DNA from 4 places in the Parageobacillus caldoxylosilyticus genome. Region 1 is predicted to be linked to each of the others. Evidence: predicted binding sites of a transcription regulator. Region 1 holds the regulator's gene; each other region holds the start of a gene.
What was found. Region 1 encodes Rex, which represses fermentation and respiration genes when NADH is low (regulators of the CRP and FNR family bind a similar motif). Its sites were predicted from a motif close to TTGTGAAATATTTCACAA; they were not measured.
Positions count from the first base shown of each region.

Region 2: ric (iron-sulfur cluster repair di-iron protein) is a predicted target of Rex. The motif match lies at 2,534-2,551, and genes of this name have one in related genera.
Region 3: BV455_RS06215 (L-lactate dehydrogenase) is a predicted target of Rex. The motif match lies at 2,658-2,675, and genes of this name have one in related genera.
Region 4: BV455_RS18145 (hemerythrin domain-containing protein) is a predicted target of Rex. The motif match lies at 2,540-2,557, and genes of this name have one in related genera.

Region 1 is NZ_CP040553.1:1,453,989-1,458,126, reverse strand. Features, by position in the region: gene BV455_RS07365 (ABC-F family ATP-binding cassette domain-containing protein) at 1-386, opposite strand, end outside; gene moaC (cyclic pyranopterin monophosphate synthase MoaC) at 506-1,027, shown strand; gene BV455_RS07355 (redox-sensing transcriptional repressor Rex) at 1,017-1,655, shown strand; gene BV455_RS07350 (twin-arginine translocase TatA/TatE family subunit) at 1,672-1,824, shown strand; gene tatC (twin-arginine translocase subunit TatC) at 1,845-2,591, shown strand; gene BV455_RS07340 (YdiK family protein) at 2,594-2,788, opposite strand; gene BV455_RS07335 (CPBP family intramembrane glutamic endopeptidase) at 2,792-3,526, opposite strand; gene groES (co-chaperone GroES) at 3,804-4,088, shown strand.
Region 2 is NZ_CP040553.1:969,843-973,980, reverse strand. Features, by position in the region: gene modB (molybdate ABC transporter permease subunit) at 1-657, shown strand; gene moaA (GTP 3',8-cyclase MoaA) at 672-1,697, shown strand; gene ric (iron-sulfur cluster repair di-iron protein) at 1,748-2,470, opposite strand; gene BV455_RS04975 (molybdopterin molybdotransferase MoeA) at 2,888-4,138, shown strand, end outside.
Region 3 is NZ_CP040553.1:1,203,503-1,207,640, reverse strand. Features, by position in the region: gene BV455_RS06230 (ABC transporter ATP-binding protein) at 1-881, shown strand, start outside; gene BV455_RS06225 (ABC transporter permease) at 874-1,665, shown strand; gene BV455_RS06220 (ABC transporter permease) at 1,669-2,454, shown strand; gene BV455_RS06215 (L-lactate dehydrogenase) at 2,706-3,668, shown strand; gene BV455_RS06210 (L-lactate permease) at 3,702-4,138, shown strand, end outside.
Region 4 is NZ_CP040553.1:3,562,857-3,566,994, forward strand. Features, by position in the region: gene BV455_RS18135 (2-oxoacid:acceptor oxidoreductase family protein) at 1-201, shown strand, start outside; gene BV455_RS18140 (thiamine pyrophosphate-dependent enzyme) at 189-2,483, shown strand; gene BV455_RS18145 (hemerythrin domain-containing protein) at 2,615-3,148, shown strand; gene narI (respiratory nitrate reductase subunit gamma) at 3,281-3,985, opposite strand; gene narJ (nitrate reductase molybdenum cofactor assembly chaperone) at 3,988-4,138, opposite strand, start outside.

The sequences.
Region 1 (4,138 bases):
GCGTCATAGTCTTTTAATAGTTTTTCATAACGGGAAACGTCTGCAAGCAAATCGGGATCGCCCATTTGCATTTCCATCGCTCGCAATTGCTTCTCCATCGCCTTTAACGGGGCGAATACCGTCATCATTTCTTCCCAAATCGACAACGAAGAGTGAAGCCCGCTGTCCTGGGCAAGATAGCCGATTGTTACTTCTTTTGGTTTAATAATCTCCCCGCTATCGTAAGACATTTCACCGGCAATGATCTTTAATAGGGTCGATTTCCCGGCTCCGTTTCTCCCAACGAGAGCGATACGGTCTTTTGATTGTATTTCTAATTTTATATTCGATAAAATAAGGTCAGCGCCAAAATATTTTGTCAGTTGGTTAACTTGTAAAATGATCATTGTTTTTCACCTCGCGTTTGACAATAATAGTGTAGCGTAAGTGACTTTCTTATCGCAATAAAACGATAAAAGACAGATGACGAAAAATAGTGTATAGTTTATAAGTGGAGGAGATTATGTTGTCATCATTTACCCATTTCAACGAACAAGGCCGGGCAAAAATGGTCGATATTACGGACAAAGAGGATACGGTTCGCATAGCGGTCGCGCAAACAAGTGTGACAGTAAATAAGGAAATTTATGAAAAAATGACAAACCACGCGATCGAAAAAGGGGATGTGCTTGCCGTTGCGCAAGTGGCAGGTATTATGGCAGCGAAAAAAACAGCCGATCTCATTCCAATGTGCCATCCGCTTATGCTAAAAGGTGTCGACATTCAGTTTGCCTGGCATGTCGAAGAAGAAAAAGCGTTGTATCAATTGTTGATTACCGTAACGGTGAAAACGAAGGGAAGCACGGGGGTGGAGATGGAAGCGCTAACGGCTGCCTCTGTATGTGCGCTGACAGTATATGATATGTGTAAGGCGTTAGATAAAGGAATGGTTATTGGCCCAACCTATTTGGTAGAGAAAACAGGTGGAAAGTCAGGACATTATCAACGCGAAAAAAGAAGTGCTGGGGGATTCATCAATGAGCAATGAACAGCCAAAAATTCCGCAAGCAACGGCCAAACGTTTGCCGTTATATTATCGTTTTTTAAAAAATTTACACGCTTCTGGAAAACAACGCGTTTCTTCTGCCGAACTGAGCGAGGCGGTCAAAGTCGATCCTGCGACGATCCGCCGCGATTTTTCCTATTTTGGAGCGCTTGGCAAAAAGGGATACGGATATAATGTCAACTATTTGCTGTCATTTTTCCGGAAAACGCTCGATCAAGATGAGGTAACGGAAGTTGCACTATTTGGAGTCGGGAACTTAGGCACCGCATTTTTAAATTATAATTTTTCGAAAAACAATAATACGAAAATTGTGATGGCATTTGACGTAGATGAAAGGAAAGTCGGTACAGAAGTCGGCGGGGTGCCTGTCTATCATTTGGATGAATTGGAAGACCGTCTTCACGAGGGGATTCCAGTAGCGATTTTAACGGTGCCGGCCCATGTCGCTCAGTGGATTACCGACCGTCTTGTCCAAAGAGGAATTAAAGGAATTTTAAATTTTACACCAGCGCGCTTAAACGTACCCAAGCATATTCGCGTCCATCATATTGACTTAGCGGTCGAATTGCAGTCGCTCGTTTATTTTTTGAAAAACTACCCGCTTGAATAAAAGGAGAGAATGAAACGTGAAATATTTATTAATCGTGCTTGTCATTTTATTATTGTTTGGAACAAAAAAACTTCCGGAATTGGGCAAGTCGCTCGGTCAATCGCTCCGCGAATTTAAGGATGCGACGAAAGGATTAGCCGATGAGGATGAAAAAAAAGCCGACCAATGATGAGTTAGGATGGTTGACATATGAACGATAAAGAAATGTCGGTGTATGAGCACCTAGGAGAGTTGCGAAAACGGCTTATCATTGTTCTTGTTTTTTTTGGCATTGCTTTGATAGGAAGCTTCTTTTTTGTAGAACCGGTCATTTTATATTTGCAGCGGACGGATGAAGCAAAAGAATTGACGATGAATGCGTTTCGTTTGACAGATCCGATCAAAATTTATTTTCAGTTTGCTTTTGTCATTGCCTTTGTTCTTACTGCTCCGGTTTTGCTTTATCAACTTTGGGCGTTTGTCAGTCCGGGATTGTATGAAAAAGAGCGAAAGGTCACTTTAAGTTATATCCCCATTTCGATTGTTCTCTTTTTCGCTGGCGTTAGTTTTGCGTATTTTGTTTTATTTCCGTTTGTCGTTCGCTTTATGCAAAATTTGGCGGAACGCCTGGGTATTCATCAAGTCATCGGTATTAATGAATATTTTGAATTTTTGCTTCAGCTCATCTTGCCGTTTGGCATTGTCTTTCAGCTGCCGGTAGTAGTGATGTTTTTCACAAGACTTGGTTTGATTACACCGATGTTATTGATCAAAATACGAAAATACGCTTATTTGGCCTTGCTGATTGTAGCTGCGGTCATTACGCCGCCGGATGTATTATCGCAAGTCATCGTGATGATTCCGCTTTCGATTTTATATGAGGCAAGCATTTGGATTTCCAAGATGGCTTACCGCAAAGTGCTATTGGCGCAACAGGAACAAGAAAACCTCCCGTGAAATCAAACGGGAGGTTTATTGCGAAAGTGGAGTGCGAATAGACGTATTGCTGCTCCAAAATCAAGCGTAGCCAGGATGGCAAGGAAGATCGTGAAAAAGTTCCAAATCGTATCTTTTGCACTTTGAATGGACAAGTAAGTAAATAGCACTCCCATCAGAAAATAGAAAAAACCAAATTGTAATGGCGTCCCTTTCATTGTTTAAAAGCCCCCAATAATGAGTTGTATCTGCTCTGTCTGCCGCATTATTTTTTCAATTTCATCGGCAAACAATGTTTGTATGACGACCACGAACGTATTCATGGTAACATGGGCGAAAATCGGAACGAAAATGCGTCCCGTTTTCGCATAAAGAAAGGCAAACGTAAATCCCATTGCTGCGTACAAGAGCAGGTGTTCGAGTTCCATATGGACGATGGCGAATAAAAGCGAACTAACTAGCGCGGAAATGAAGAAGTTGTATTTTTGATATAGCGTTCCAAAAATAATTTTACGAAAAATTATTTCTTCTAAAATCGGACCGATAATGGAAGTCACGACCATTAATAAAGGGGTGACTTGAATGATTTCAACAATTCGTTTTGTGTTTTCCGAGCCTGGTTCGATACCAAGCAAACGCCATTCAACATTAGCGGCAAGGCTTTGGGCAAAGAGCGACAAAAAGACGCCGCTGACCGCCCACATCCAAGCGACGGGCAAAGAAACGCGATGACGAGTATGCCGTTGTTTTATATCCTCACGCAAGAAAAAGATAATAATAAAAAACGCAATAGCAAAGCTAATGACCGCCCAATAGCCAGAGGCGAGCTTTGCGGCAACGAGTTTATTTTCGACATGTTTTCCCACGCCGAGAAAGCGCAAAAGCGGAACTCCTACAATACCAGACAGTTGCATGATGATATACGTAATAATGACATACCAATATTGTCGTTTCAAGGAAACTAACCCCTTTGCCAACAAAATAGTGATACTTCCCGTATTTTAGCACATCTTTTGCAAAAATATAAAAAAATTGATTGCCGCCGTTTATCGATCATGGAAATGTGAAATACTTGAAAAGGGTATAGAAGGAGTAAAGAAAAGCAGTTATTTTTTTTGTATTTCCTACTTGCAAAAAAAGGAGAAGTTCATTAATATTATAAGTGTGTTAGCACTCGATTAAGATGAGTGCTAATAAGAACGGCGAAAATTATTGTTAAGGAGGTTGTTTTCCGTGTTAAAGCCATTAGGTGATCGCGTTGTCATTGAAGTGATTGAAACGGAAGAAAAAACTGCAAGCGGTATCGTATTGCCAGACACTGCGAAAGAAAAACCGCAAGAAGGCAAAGTAGTTGCTGTTGGCAAAGGACGTGTGCTTGACAGCGGTGAGCGTGTAGCTCCGGAAGTAGAAGTTGGCGATCGCGTTATTTTCTCGAAATATGCTGGAACAGAAGTAAAATATGACGGCAAGGAATATTTAATCTTGCGTGAAAGCGACATTTTGGCTGTTATTGGCTAATATACAGCGTTTATAACATAGATATATACAAAATACTTAACCAAAATACT
Region 2 (4,138 bases), 480 kb from region 1:
ATGATGGAATTTTGGTGGCCGGTTTGGTTATCGATAAAGGTTGCATTTGTTTCTGGAGTAATGGTTGTGCTTCTTGGCATCATCACGGCTAAGTGGATGGCGCACCGTCGGTTTAAAGGAAAAATCGTCATTGAAACGTTGCTGATGCTTCCGCTCGTGCTGCCGCCATCAGTTGTCGGTTTTTTTCTTATCATTTTATTCGGAAAAAACGGTGTAATTGGCAAAGGAATAGAAACATTGTTTCACGCGCCGGTGATGTTTACATGGTACGCAGCGGTGATTGCGGCTGTGGTCGTTTCCTTTCCGCTCATGTATCAATCGGCCAAGGCCGGATTGGAAGCGGTGGATCAAACGATTGAAGAAGCGGCACGCATCGACGGAGCAAATGAATACCAAGTTTTTTGGCATATATCGATTCCCTTGGCGAAAAAGGCGCTTATTTCCGGGGCGATTTTGGCATTTGCCCGCAGCCTTGGCGAATTTGGCGCTACTCTCATGTTTGCGGGAAATATTCCCGGCAAAACGCAAACGATGCCAACCGCTATTTATGTGGCGATTGAGTCCGGAGAAACGAATTTAGCGTGGGCATGGGTAGCCATCACGATGCTTTTGTCGTTTTTCCTGTTGCTGTGTGCGACAACGTTTAAATCTCATTGAAAGGGGGAAGCGGGATGGAAAGAAAAGAATCGGCGGCCGTTGTCGACCGCTGGAACCGACCGCTTCGCGATTTGCGCATTTCGGTAACGGATCAATGCAATTTTCGATGCGTATATTGCATGCCAGCAGAAATATTCGGTCCGAATTTCCGTTTTTTGCGTGAAGACGAATTATTAACGATCGGGGAAATGGTGCTGCTTGCTGAAAGTTTTGCCGAGCTTGGCGTCGAGAAAATTCGCATTACCGGGGGAGAGCCGCTGCTAAGACGGGATTTGGATATCTTGATTGAACGATTGACACACATTCCCGGCATCCGCGATATTGGCCTTACAACGAATGGGATTCATTTAGTGAAATGGGCAAAACGTTTGAAAGAAGCGGGGCTGAAGCGCGTTAATGTTAGTTTAGATGCGCTGGATGATGATATATTTAAAAAAATGAACGGCGTTGGCGTCGGGGTCAAGCCGGTGTTAAAAGGAATTGAAGCGGCGCAGGAAGCCGGGCTTGGCGTCAAAGTAAACATGGTTGTGAAAAAAGGCATGAACGACTCGCAAATTATCCCGATGGCTTCTTATTTTAAGGAACGGGGTATTACGCTTCGCTTTATCGAATTTATGGATGTTGGCACGACCAACGGCTGGGATTTTTCTCATGTCGTCACAAAAAAAGAAATGTATGAACTTTTGCAACAAATGCATCCGCTCGAGCCGGTGGAAAAAGCCTACTTCGGCGAGGTGGCAAGCCGCTACCGCTATGTTGGCACCAACGTGGAAGTCGGGTTTATCGCCTCGGTGACAGAATCATTTTGCCACAGCTGCACTCGGGCGCGCATTTCCGCCGATGGCACGCTGTATACGTGTTTGTTTGCGACAAGCGGCGTTTCACTGAAAGAAAAACTGCGTTCTGGAACGGATAAAGAGGAGATCAAGAAAGTGATCGCATCCACATGGAACATGCGGACAGACCGCTATTCGGACGAACGGACGGAGCAAACGGCGAAAATGCGGAAGAAAATTGAAATGTCTTATATTGGCGGATAAACAAACTGGACCGTTTCCTTCTTGTGGAACGGTCCAGTGCTTTTGGTTTATCAAGACATTTCTGCCGATGGCTCTGCTTCTGCGAGAACGCGCGGGAATAACACGTTATTTTCCAAATGGATATGTTCCAATAAATCTTCTTCTAGCGCTTCTAGTCGATTGTAGACAAGGCGGTACGTACCGCATGCATCTTCCGGTGGGATAAAGTCATTCGTAATTTCACGAATCGTTTTGATGATGTCGCCAGCAACGTCATGTTCATTGACAAGTTCGCGAACCACTTGTTTCATCGTTTCTCTGTTTTCTGGAGTCGGAGTTTCTTCAAATTGCAAAATAAGCGGGAAAGCGTAAGTTTCTTCTTTCACCGTATGCTGTTCCAGTTCGGTTTTCAGCTCGTTAAACAGCTTATGAACTTGCACAAGATGCGGATGATGCATTCCGTGGACGCGCAGCACTTTGGTGACGTAAGGGCTGAGCTGAGGCAGTTCTTCCGCCAAGTAACGATGATGTTTTCCAATGATATGATCGATCAGCTCGCGATAAGAAGCTTCCTTCCAGTTTCGATTGGCTTTTTCGAGCGATTGAGCATAAAGCGTGTTCAGCTCTTCCAAAATCGCTTTTTCGTCCAAACCGCGCTCTTTTATTGCCTCCTGCAATGGGCGCTGCCCGCCGCAGCAAAAATCAATTTTGTATGATTTGAAAAGATCGCTTGCTTTTGGAAATTGTGCTACGATATCACCGATGAGCGATTGTTCTGTAAACCATTTTTCCATGGCTGATACCTCCATCTTAATCAATCGTTACAACTTAAGCATATTTCTTTTCTTTTTTGCATGTCGTGATGTACATCACATAAATGAAGAAATTTTGAACAAGTTGCGTTAGGAAAGAAATGAAACGAATAAATGTGAGGAACATCACGACTAGCTTTGTTTCGTTTCCGTACAATGAAAATAGGAAAGAAGGGATGGCGGATGTTTCGGCTGTTGAAGGCTGAACAGTTGGAAAGCGAAAATCGACATAATATCAATGCATTAAGTAAATCTTCATGCGAAACTTCCGATCATCAACAGTGCGGATGAACCAATAAAAACTTGCTTTCTTTGGCAGTTTGCTTGCTCTTCTAAATGCAAAAAAGTAAAATAATGGATATCGTGGGCAGCCATTAAATGAGAAAGGGAGAGAAAAGCATGTTGGAAAAGCGAACTTCGATTCCGGTAACGGAAGCGATCGAAAGGGTCATGAAATATGCGGGGGAAGGGGAAGCGGAAACGGTTCGGCTTGAGGAAGCATACGGTCGGTATTTGGCTGAAGAATTGCGCGCCGATCATGACGTTCCGCCGTTTGACCGCTCCCCATATGACGGTTTTGCCATCCGCGCTGTGGACTCCGCGCAGGCGAAGCTGGACAACCCGGTCGAATTTGAAGTGATTGAAACGATTGGAGCGGGACAGGTGGCGACAAAAGCGGTGGAACCGTTTCAGGCGGTGCGCATCATGACAGGAGCGCAAATTCCCGCTGGATGCGACGCAGTTGTCATGTTGGAGCTAGCCAAACAATATGAGCGGGATGGCAAAACGTATATGTCGATCAAACGGCCGTTTCGTCCGGGAGATAATATTTCGTTTCAAGGGGAGGATGCGAAAAAGGGCGATGCTCTTGTTCCAAAAGGCACGCGGATCAACCCCGGCGTACAGGCGCTATTAGCGACATTTGGATATGCCAAGGTAAAAGTGGCGCGCAAGCCGCGCATCGGTATTTTTGCGACAGGCAGCGAGCTTTTGGATGTATCCGACCCGCTCGTACCGGGAAAAATCCGCAACAGCAACGCCTATATGATTCAAGCGCAAGTGGTCCGCAGCGGCGCGGAGCCGATTTATTTCGGCAAATTAATGGACGATCTGGATACTTGTTTTGCCGCGATCCAATCCGCGCTCGATCAAGTGGATATGTTGATTACAACAGGAGGCGTCTCTGTCGGGGATTATGATTATTTGCCGATCATTTATAAACGTCTCGGCGCTGAAGTGCTGTTCAATAAAGTGGCGATGCGCCCGGGCAGCGTGACGACGGTTGCGCATCTTGACGGCAAGCTATTGTTTGGGCTATCGGGCAACCCATCTGCCTGCTATGTCGGCTATGAACTGTTTGTGCGCCCTGTTGTGCGGACGCGTCTATTTTCCACGAAACCGTATTTGAAAAAAGCAACGGCTATGTTGATGGCCGACTTTCCAAAGCCAAATCCGTTTACCCGCTTTGTCAGAAGTTACGTAGCGCTCGAAGACGGACGGTTAACGGTGGCGCCGGTTGGCATGGATAAATCGAATATTGTCACATCATTGGCGAGAGCGAACGCCCTGATGGTGCTTCCAGGAGGAACGCGCGGGTTTGCCAAAGGCGATACCGTTGAGGTGTGGCTGCTAGAAGATGAAGAGGGAAGC
Region 3 (4,138 bases), 250 kb from region 1:
ATATTTCGTTTACCGTAAAGCAAGGGGAAATCGTTGGCTATATCGGCGAAAACGGCGCAGGAAAATCGACGACCATTAAAATGCTGACGGGAATTTTGACGCCGACGGCGGGAAAAGTGATCGTCAACGGCATGAATCCGCATAAAGAGCGGGAAAAGTTCGTGCGGACGATCGGTGTGGTATTCGGACAGCGTTCCCAATTGTGGTGGGACATTGCGGTGCAAGAATCGTTTCGGCTCTTGAAAAAAGTGTATCGCGTTTCCGATGAAGATTATCGGCAACATATGGAACATATTATTGAGGCGCTAGATATCGGCCCGCTCTTGGACAAGCCGGTGCGCAAGCTGTCGCTCGGGCAGCGGATGCGCTGTGAACTGGCAGCGGCGCTCATTCATAATCCGCCGTTGTTGTTTTTGGATGAGCCGACCATTGGCCTCGATGTGCTTGTAAAACTGAAAATCCGTCAGTTTTTAAAAGAAATTAATGAAAAATACAACACGACGATTTTATTGACGACACATGATATTTCCGATATCGAAGCGTTATGCGAGCGTGTCATTATGCTTGATGAAGGCAAAATCATTTACGATGGTTCGCTTAAGCGTCTCAAAGAAAAATGGGGAGAAGGAAAGCAAATCCAGTTTACGTTTGCGGGCGAAATCACGTTTCATGCGTTACGAGAACTAACGAATGGTCTGCAAGTGATATGGAAAAAAGGGGAGCAAGACAATGTCTGGACAGCACAAGTGCCTTCCGCGTTATTGCCGGAAGTGATCGGCCGCGTTGTCGCCCGCTATTCGATTCAAGATATGAACATTAATGAAATTTCTACAGAAGAAATTATCCGCAACATCTATGAAGAAGGTGTTGTGCATGGATAAATATATTGAGATGATCCGCATCCGCTTTTTAATGATGCTTGCTTACCGGACCAATTATTATACGGGCATTCTTATTTACGCCATTAATATCGCCGCGTACTATTTTCTCTGGTCAGCGATTTACGGCAGCAAATCGACGATGCAAGGAATGTCGATGGCGCAAATGACCACGTATGTCGCCATCTCATGGATGGCGCGGGCGTTTTATTTCAATAATATCGACCGTGAAATCGCCATGGAGATTAAAGAAGGAAGAGTGGCGACAGAGCTGATTCGTCCTTACAGTTATCTCGGAATGAAAACGATGCAAGGATTAGGGGAAGGAATCTTTCGTTTGTTGTTTCTTTCTCTTCCGGGAATTTTTCTTGTCGCTTTATTTTTGCCGCTTCGTTTTCCAACCGATGTTCATACATGGATGTTTTTCACTTTGTCGATTGCCCTTAGTTTTATTATTAATTCAGAATTAAATTTGCTTGCCGGCATCATAGCATTTTTTACCCTTAACAATGAAGGGTTATTGCGGGCAAAGCGATTTGTGATCGACTTGTTTTCCGGACTTATTTTGCCAATCAGCTTTTATCCAGATTGGGCGCAAGAGGCAATGAAATACTTTCCGTTTCAAGGAATTAGTTATATTCCGAGTATGATTGTAACAGGAAGTTTTCAAGGGCAAGCAATCCTCCATGGCCTTTTGTTTCAGCTTGTATGGTGTGTGCTGTTGCTCATCCCGATTCAGCTGTTGTGGCGAGCGGCGAAAAAACAGCTTGTCATTCAAGGAGGGTGAGTCGTGTTTTACGTATCGATCTTTTTTCAATATATGGCACAATACATGAAAACAAAGCTGCAATATCGTGCCGATTTGCTGGTGGAGTTTATTTCTGATTTGATGTCACAAGCGGTCAATCTTGTTTTTCTTCTCATTGTGTTTGGGCATACGTCGTTATTGCACGGCTGGACGCGCGATGAAATTTTATTTATTTACGGCTTTTTCTTAGTGCCATATGCGGTGTTCGGAGCATTTTTTAATTTGTGGGATTTTAATGAGCGCTATATTGTGCGTGGAGAAATGGATCGCGTATTGACGCGCCCGGTGCACAGCTTGTTTCAAATTATTCTCGAGCGGATGGAACTTGAATCGTTGCTTGGCGGAGTAACGGGCATCATCATTATGGCGTATGCAAGTGCGCGTTTATCTCTTTCGTTTCATTGGTATGACATTTTGATGTTTATTTTGTTTGTTTTAGGGGGAGCATTTATTTACGCGGGAGTATTTGTGTCATTGGCAACTATTAGTTTTTGGTCTGATGCTCGTACATCGATCATGCCGATGATGTACAATATCAGCAACTACGGGCGCTATCCAATTGATATTTATCATCGCGTTATCCGCTATATTTTAACGTGGATTTTGCCGTTTGCGTTTGTTGGCGTATATCCCGCATCGTATTTTCTTGGTAAAAAAGAATGGTACGGCTATGCATTTTTTACTCCAATCATGGGTGTTATCTTTTTTGGGATTGCGGTCGTTTTATGGAACGCAGGAGTAAAGCGATATCGGGGTGCGGGGAATTGAGAAAGAGGGTGAATCCAAAAGGAAGTAAAAATTCCTTTAACGGATCCGCCCTCTTATTTTTTATAGGGTATTACGGAGGTTAATAATGACAGACCGTTTTTTCGTTTATTGGATGTTGTTGTGTGAGCAAACTGTTAACAAAAAAGACAAATTTCTCTTATAGTTGATACTTGATAAAGTTTGTGAAATAATGCACAATATATTTGTGAATAATTTCACAAATTGATTTTTGGAAAGGATGACAGACAACGATGAAAAGACAATGCATGAATCGAGTGGCGCTTGTAGGAACAGGATTCGTTGGTTCCAGCTATGCGTTTGCCCTTATGAATCAAGGAATAGCGGATGAACTAGTGTTGATTGATGTGAATAAAGAGAAGGCGGAGGGCGACGTGATGGACTTCAATCACGGAAAAGTATTTGCGCCGAAGCCAATGAATATATGGCATGGAGATTATCAAGATTGTCGAGATGCCGATTTGGTGGTGATTTGTGCAGGTGCTAACCAAAAACCAGGGGAAACAAGACTCGATCTTGTTGACAAGAACATGAATATCTTTAAAACGATTGTCGATTCTGTGATGAGATCAGGGTTTGATGGCATTTTTCTTGTTGCAACGAATCCAGTAGATATCTTAACGTATGCTACTTGGAAATTCAGCGGCTTACCGAAAGAACGGGTGATCGGCTCGGGAACGATTCTGGATACGGCAAGATTCCGCTTTTTGCTGAGTGAATACTTTCAAGTAGCTCCAACCAATGTGCATGCGTATATTATCGGAGAACATGGGGATACAGAGCTGCCTGTTTGGAGCCGTGCAGAAATTGGAAGTATTCCAGTTGAGCAAATATTGTCGCAAAACGATAGCTACCGAAAAGAGGATTTAGAAAATATCTTTATCAATGTTCGTGACGCGGCATATCAAATTATTGAGAAAAAAGGCGCGACGTATTACGGCATTGCGATGGGGCTAGTCCGCATTACACGCGCTATTTTGCACAATGAAAATGCGATACTCACCGTTTCCGCTTATCTGGACGGCCAATATAACGAGCAAAATGTTTATATCGGCGTACCTGCCATTATCAACCGAAACGGTATTCGCGAGGTAATGGAATTGAAGCTAAATGAAACAGAACAACAGCAATTTCATCATAGCGTAACCGTATTAAAAGACATTCTTTCCCGTTATTTTGATGAGGTAAAGCAATAAATACTGACTTAGAATAACAACAAGGTGAACATCATGTGGATACAACATTACAATCCTTTTCATAATGCGTATCTTTCTGCATTCATTGCGGCGCTTCCAATTGTTTTATTTTTATTATGTTTAACGGTGTTTAAGATGAAGGGAATAAAAGCCGCTTTTCTCACTCTTTGTTTTGGATTAGTGACAGCTGTTTGGTTTTTTCATATGCCGGTTTCAAAGGCGCTTGCCGCTTCCATCTATGGAATCGCGAACGGTTTATGGCCCATTGGCTATATTGTGATCATGGCTGTCTGGCTATATAAAATCGCTGTGAAAACAGGGAAATTTGACATTATCCGTGGGAGTATCGCAAACATTTCTGAAGATCAGCGGCTTCAACTGTTGCTCATTGGTTTTAGCTTTAACGCATTTTTAGAAGGAGCCGCGGGATTTGGTGTTCCGATTGCTATTTCTGCTGCTTTACTTGCTGA
Region 4 (4,138 bases), 1.8 Mb from region 1:
GGTGTAGATAAAAAAGGAAGAAAACAGATGTTTTTAACAGGGATCGACTATCAATATTGCAAAGGCTGTTTAAAATGTGTGGAAGCATGTCCGACGGATGCGCTCATTGCGGAGCGGGAAGTGCTCGGCTTTGCCGAGCAAAACTCGGTAAAACATAAATTCCCGTTCACGGCAGGGGGGATGAACGAATGGCGATGTTAGAAGAAAAAACGGGAATGGCATCAAAGGCAGAACAAGAGACGGCATTTGCCTCAGGAAACGAAATGGCGGCGCTGGCAGCTGCGCAAATTAACTATCATATTATGGGCTATTTTCCCATTACTCCGTCGACGGAAATTGCCCAGTTGTTAGATCAAATGAAATTGCGGGGGGAACATAGCATTCAACTCATTCCAGCCGATGGAGAGCACGGTTCCGCCGGTATTTGCTACGGCGCGTCCATTATGGGGGCACGCGTGCTAAATGCTACAAGTGCAAATGGATTGATGTATATGCTCGAACAGCTGCCGGTACAGTCCGGAACGCGTTTTCCGATGGTGCTCAATTTAGTTACCCGCTCGATCAGCGGCCCACTGGACATTCATGGTGATCATTCTGATCTTTATTTTGCTTTAAATACCGGATGGGTGATTTTGCTCGCCCGTACTCCGCAAGCAGTGTACGATATGAATATTATGGCGCTGAAAATCGCCGAACATGCGGATGTGCGTTTGCCTGTCATTGTCGCGTATGATGGCTTCTTCACATCGCATCAAAAACGCAAAGTGCGCCATTTTAAAGATCGAAGCGTTGTACAATCCTTTATTGGCGAGCGACCGACCAATTTTCCGAACGCTGCTGATCCGAAAAAGCCGATTACGATCGGCGCCCATATGAACGGAGACGATTTAATCAATAATAATTATCAGCAATCCGAAGCATTATACCGCGCCCAAGAGGTGTTTAAACAAGTAGCTCGTGAATACGCGGCGCTATCCGGCCGCGAATATCCGGTGCTCGATTTATATAGAATGGAAGATGCGGAAGTAGCATTATTTTTACTGAACTCAGCGGCGGAAACAGCAAAAGATGTGGTCGACAAACTGCGGGCAAAAGGAATTAAAGCCGGAGTGATCAGTCCAAATATGATTCGTCCATTCCCGGCGGAGGAAATCCGCAGCGCATTAAAACAAGTGAAAGCATTGCTGATTGGGGAACGGGCGGATTCATACGGAGCGCATGGGCCGAATATGACACATGAAGTGAAATCAGCGTTACAAGAGGATAAAGAGAATAAAACCATTGTATTAAGCCGCGTGTTTGGCGTCGGCGGCAAGGACTTTTATGCAGAGGACGCAGAAGCGTTTTTCCAAATGGCCATAGAGGCAATGGAAAAAGGATATGCAAAAAAACCGTTTGATTATTTTGGACATGTGCCGGGACGTCCGGAAAAGCGGCAGACTCCGGTAATGGAGCCAATGCATGGCGATGCGTTTAAAACGGGATTAATTCAAGTCACTCCAGATGGAAAGACGAAGCGGCTAAAAGTGAAAATTCCGCCGCTAAGGGCGCTCACTGCGAAGCCGAAGCGGCTTGCTCCAGGTCATGGAGCCTGCCCAGGGTGCGGAATTTTCCCGGGGTTAGAGCTGTTTTTTAAAGGAATTGAAGGCGATATTGCCGTCTTGTTCCAAACAGGATGCGCTTATGTTGTATCGGCTGCTTACCCGTATAGCTCGCATAAACAGACGATGGTCCATAATTTATTCCAAAATGGAGCAGCGACGTTGTCTGGAATGGTAGAAGCATTTTTCGAAATGAAACGCCGCGGGGAACTTCATGTTTCTGACGATGTGACATTTGTGATGGTTACAGGCGACGGCGGCATGGACATCGGAATGGGTTCCGCCATCGGAACCGCCCTGCGCAACCATAAATTAATTATTATCGAGTATGACAATGAAGGATATATGAACACCGGCTCGCAAATGTCCTATTCCACTCCGATGGGGCATATGACAAGCACGACGGGAGTCGGAAAAACGCAGCGCGGAAAGGCGTTCCATCATAAAGATACGCCGCAAATTATGGCGGCAACGAACATCCCTTACGTATTTACGGGAACAGAAGCGTTTCCGCAAGATTTAGTGAAAAAAGCGGCGAAAGCGCAATGGTATGCCCGGCATGAAGGAACGGTATACGGCAAGCTGCTGATTACATGTCCGCTGAACTGGAAATCAGAAGAACGATACGGCGAACAAATTTTGAAAGCAGCGGTAGAGTCTTGTTTCTTCCCGCTATATGAAGTAGAACGCGGAAAAACGACCATTACGTACGATCCGGAAGAGAAAAATCGCCGCATTCCGTTAAGCGAATGGTTGAAATACATGGGAAAAACGAAGCATTTACTAAAAGAAGAAAACCGCGATCTTTTACTAGAATTAGAGCAAGAGGTAGAGCGCAGATGGCGCATGCTGAAAGCAAAGCATGAACATCCTTATTTATAAAAATGCGGAACAATCACGCAGGAGGTTTTTCTTGCGTGATTGTTCTTTATCTTTGGGTGTGATATCGCTCACAACGTATTGTCGAAAAACAAGGTACAATCAGGACAAAGAAACAATAGGAGGGATGGATGATGCATTCATTTTGCCATATGAACGGACAAGGAGAAGTGAAGCTATGCGCAGGTCTAGAGCGTTTAAAAAAGGAACATGGGCCGTTGCGTGAACAAAAGCAGCGCCTGTTTGAACAGGCACAAGCAATCGTCGGTGACAAAGAAGGGCAAAACTGGAAGGAACGGTTGCTTGCGTTGCGGGAAAATGTACAGGCATTTGTGAATGAACTCGATCCGCACTCCCAGCGGGAAGAAGGCGTGCTGTTTCCGATGCTGGCGCAGTATATTGGAAGAACATCCGGCCCGATTGCCGTCATGGAGTATGAACATGATCAGGCGAATCAGCGGCTCGCTTCCTTTTTAACAAAAACCGCGGAGCTTCCGGAAACGGTCGATTGCGAAAGTGCGGTGGCGCTCGCCAATGAGGTGATCGACGCTTATCATATTTTAGCGGAACACTTTATGAAAGAAGAAAACGTGCTGTTTCCGATGGCCGAACGCCTGCTGTCCGACGAAGAAAAAGAAGAATTGTCGGAAAAAATAAGCCAAATATAAGAAAAAACGGGATGTCTCCTTCTCAACAGGTGCATCCCATTTTTTACATACGCACAAAGAAATCTCCCACCCCTGAAAGAAAGAGGTGGGAGAGATTATTATATGTGAAAGGGGGATTCGGATACGTTTCGATCAATGAATATTATATGGCTGTTCTGCCTGTTTTGGCATGCGTTTGCGGTAAACGACATAGCTTCGGCGTAAGTAGCGGAGCGGAAGGCTAAACACATGCACGAGCCGCGTAAATGGCCAGACAGCGAAAATGCTGAGAGCAGCCAAAATATGAATTTTAAACCAAACTGGCACGGTTTCCATGTAAGATGGATCGGGATGGAATAGAAGGACGCTCCGGAACCAAGGGCCGATCGTTGTTCGATAATCGAAACCACGCGAGTCGACGTTCAGCAGCGTCGACGACAGCCCCGATGCGATGACTATCGCCAGGAACAAGAGGGCGATCCAGTCACCGCGGCTGCTTGTAACCCGCACCCGTTTGACGGTCGCGCGCCGGCGGATCAGAATGAGAAGCCCAATAAGAGCGGCCAATCCTGCCGGAATACCGCCGGCAAGGGCGATGAGATGGTATGTTTCTTCTGTTATGCCGAGCGTTGCGTACACCGATTCCGGAATCAAAATGCCCATGACGTGGCCGACGAATACAAACAAAATTCCCCAATGGAACATCAGGCTGCCAAGCCGCAATTGCTTCTTTTCCAATACTTCGCTCGATTTCGATGTCCAGCCGAATTGGTCGTATTGATAACGCCAAATATGGCCGCCAATAAAAATCGTTAACACAATATAAGGGAAAATCACCCAAAGAAATTGCTCCAACACGGTTACACACTTCCTTTCGGAGTCGGCGTCACGCCGAGTTCTGCAAATGCGAGAAAAATTGCGTCAAACACAGCGGCATAAGGGCTGCCGCCCGCAGCAAGCTGTTTCCGTATTTCATCGATATTATCGGCGTATGCGGCAAAGAGCGGCACG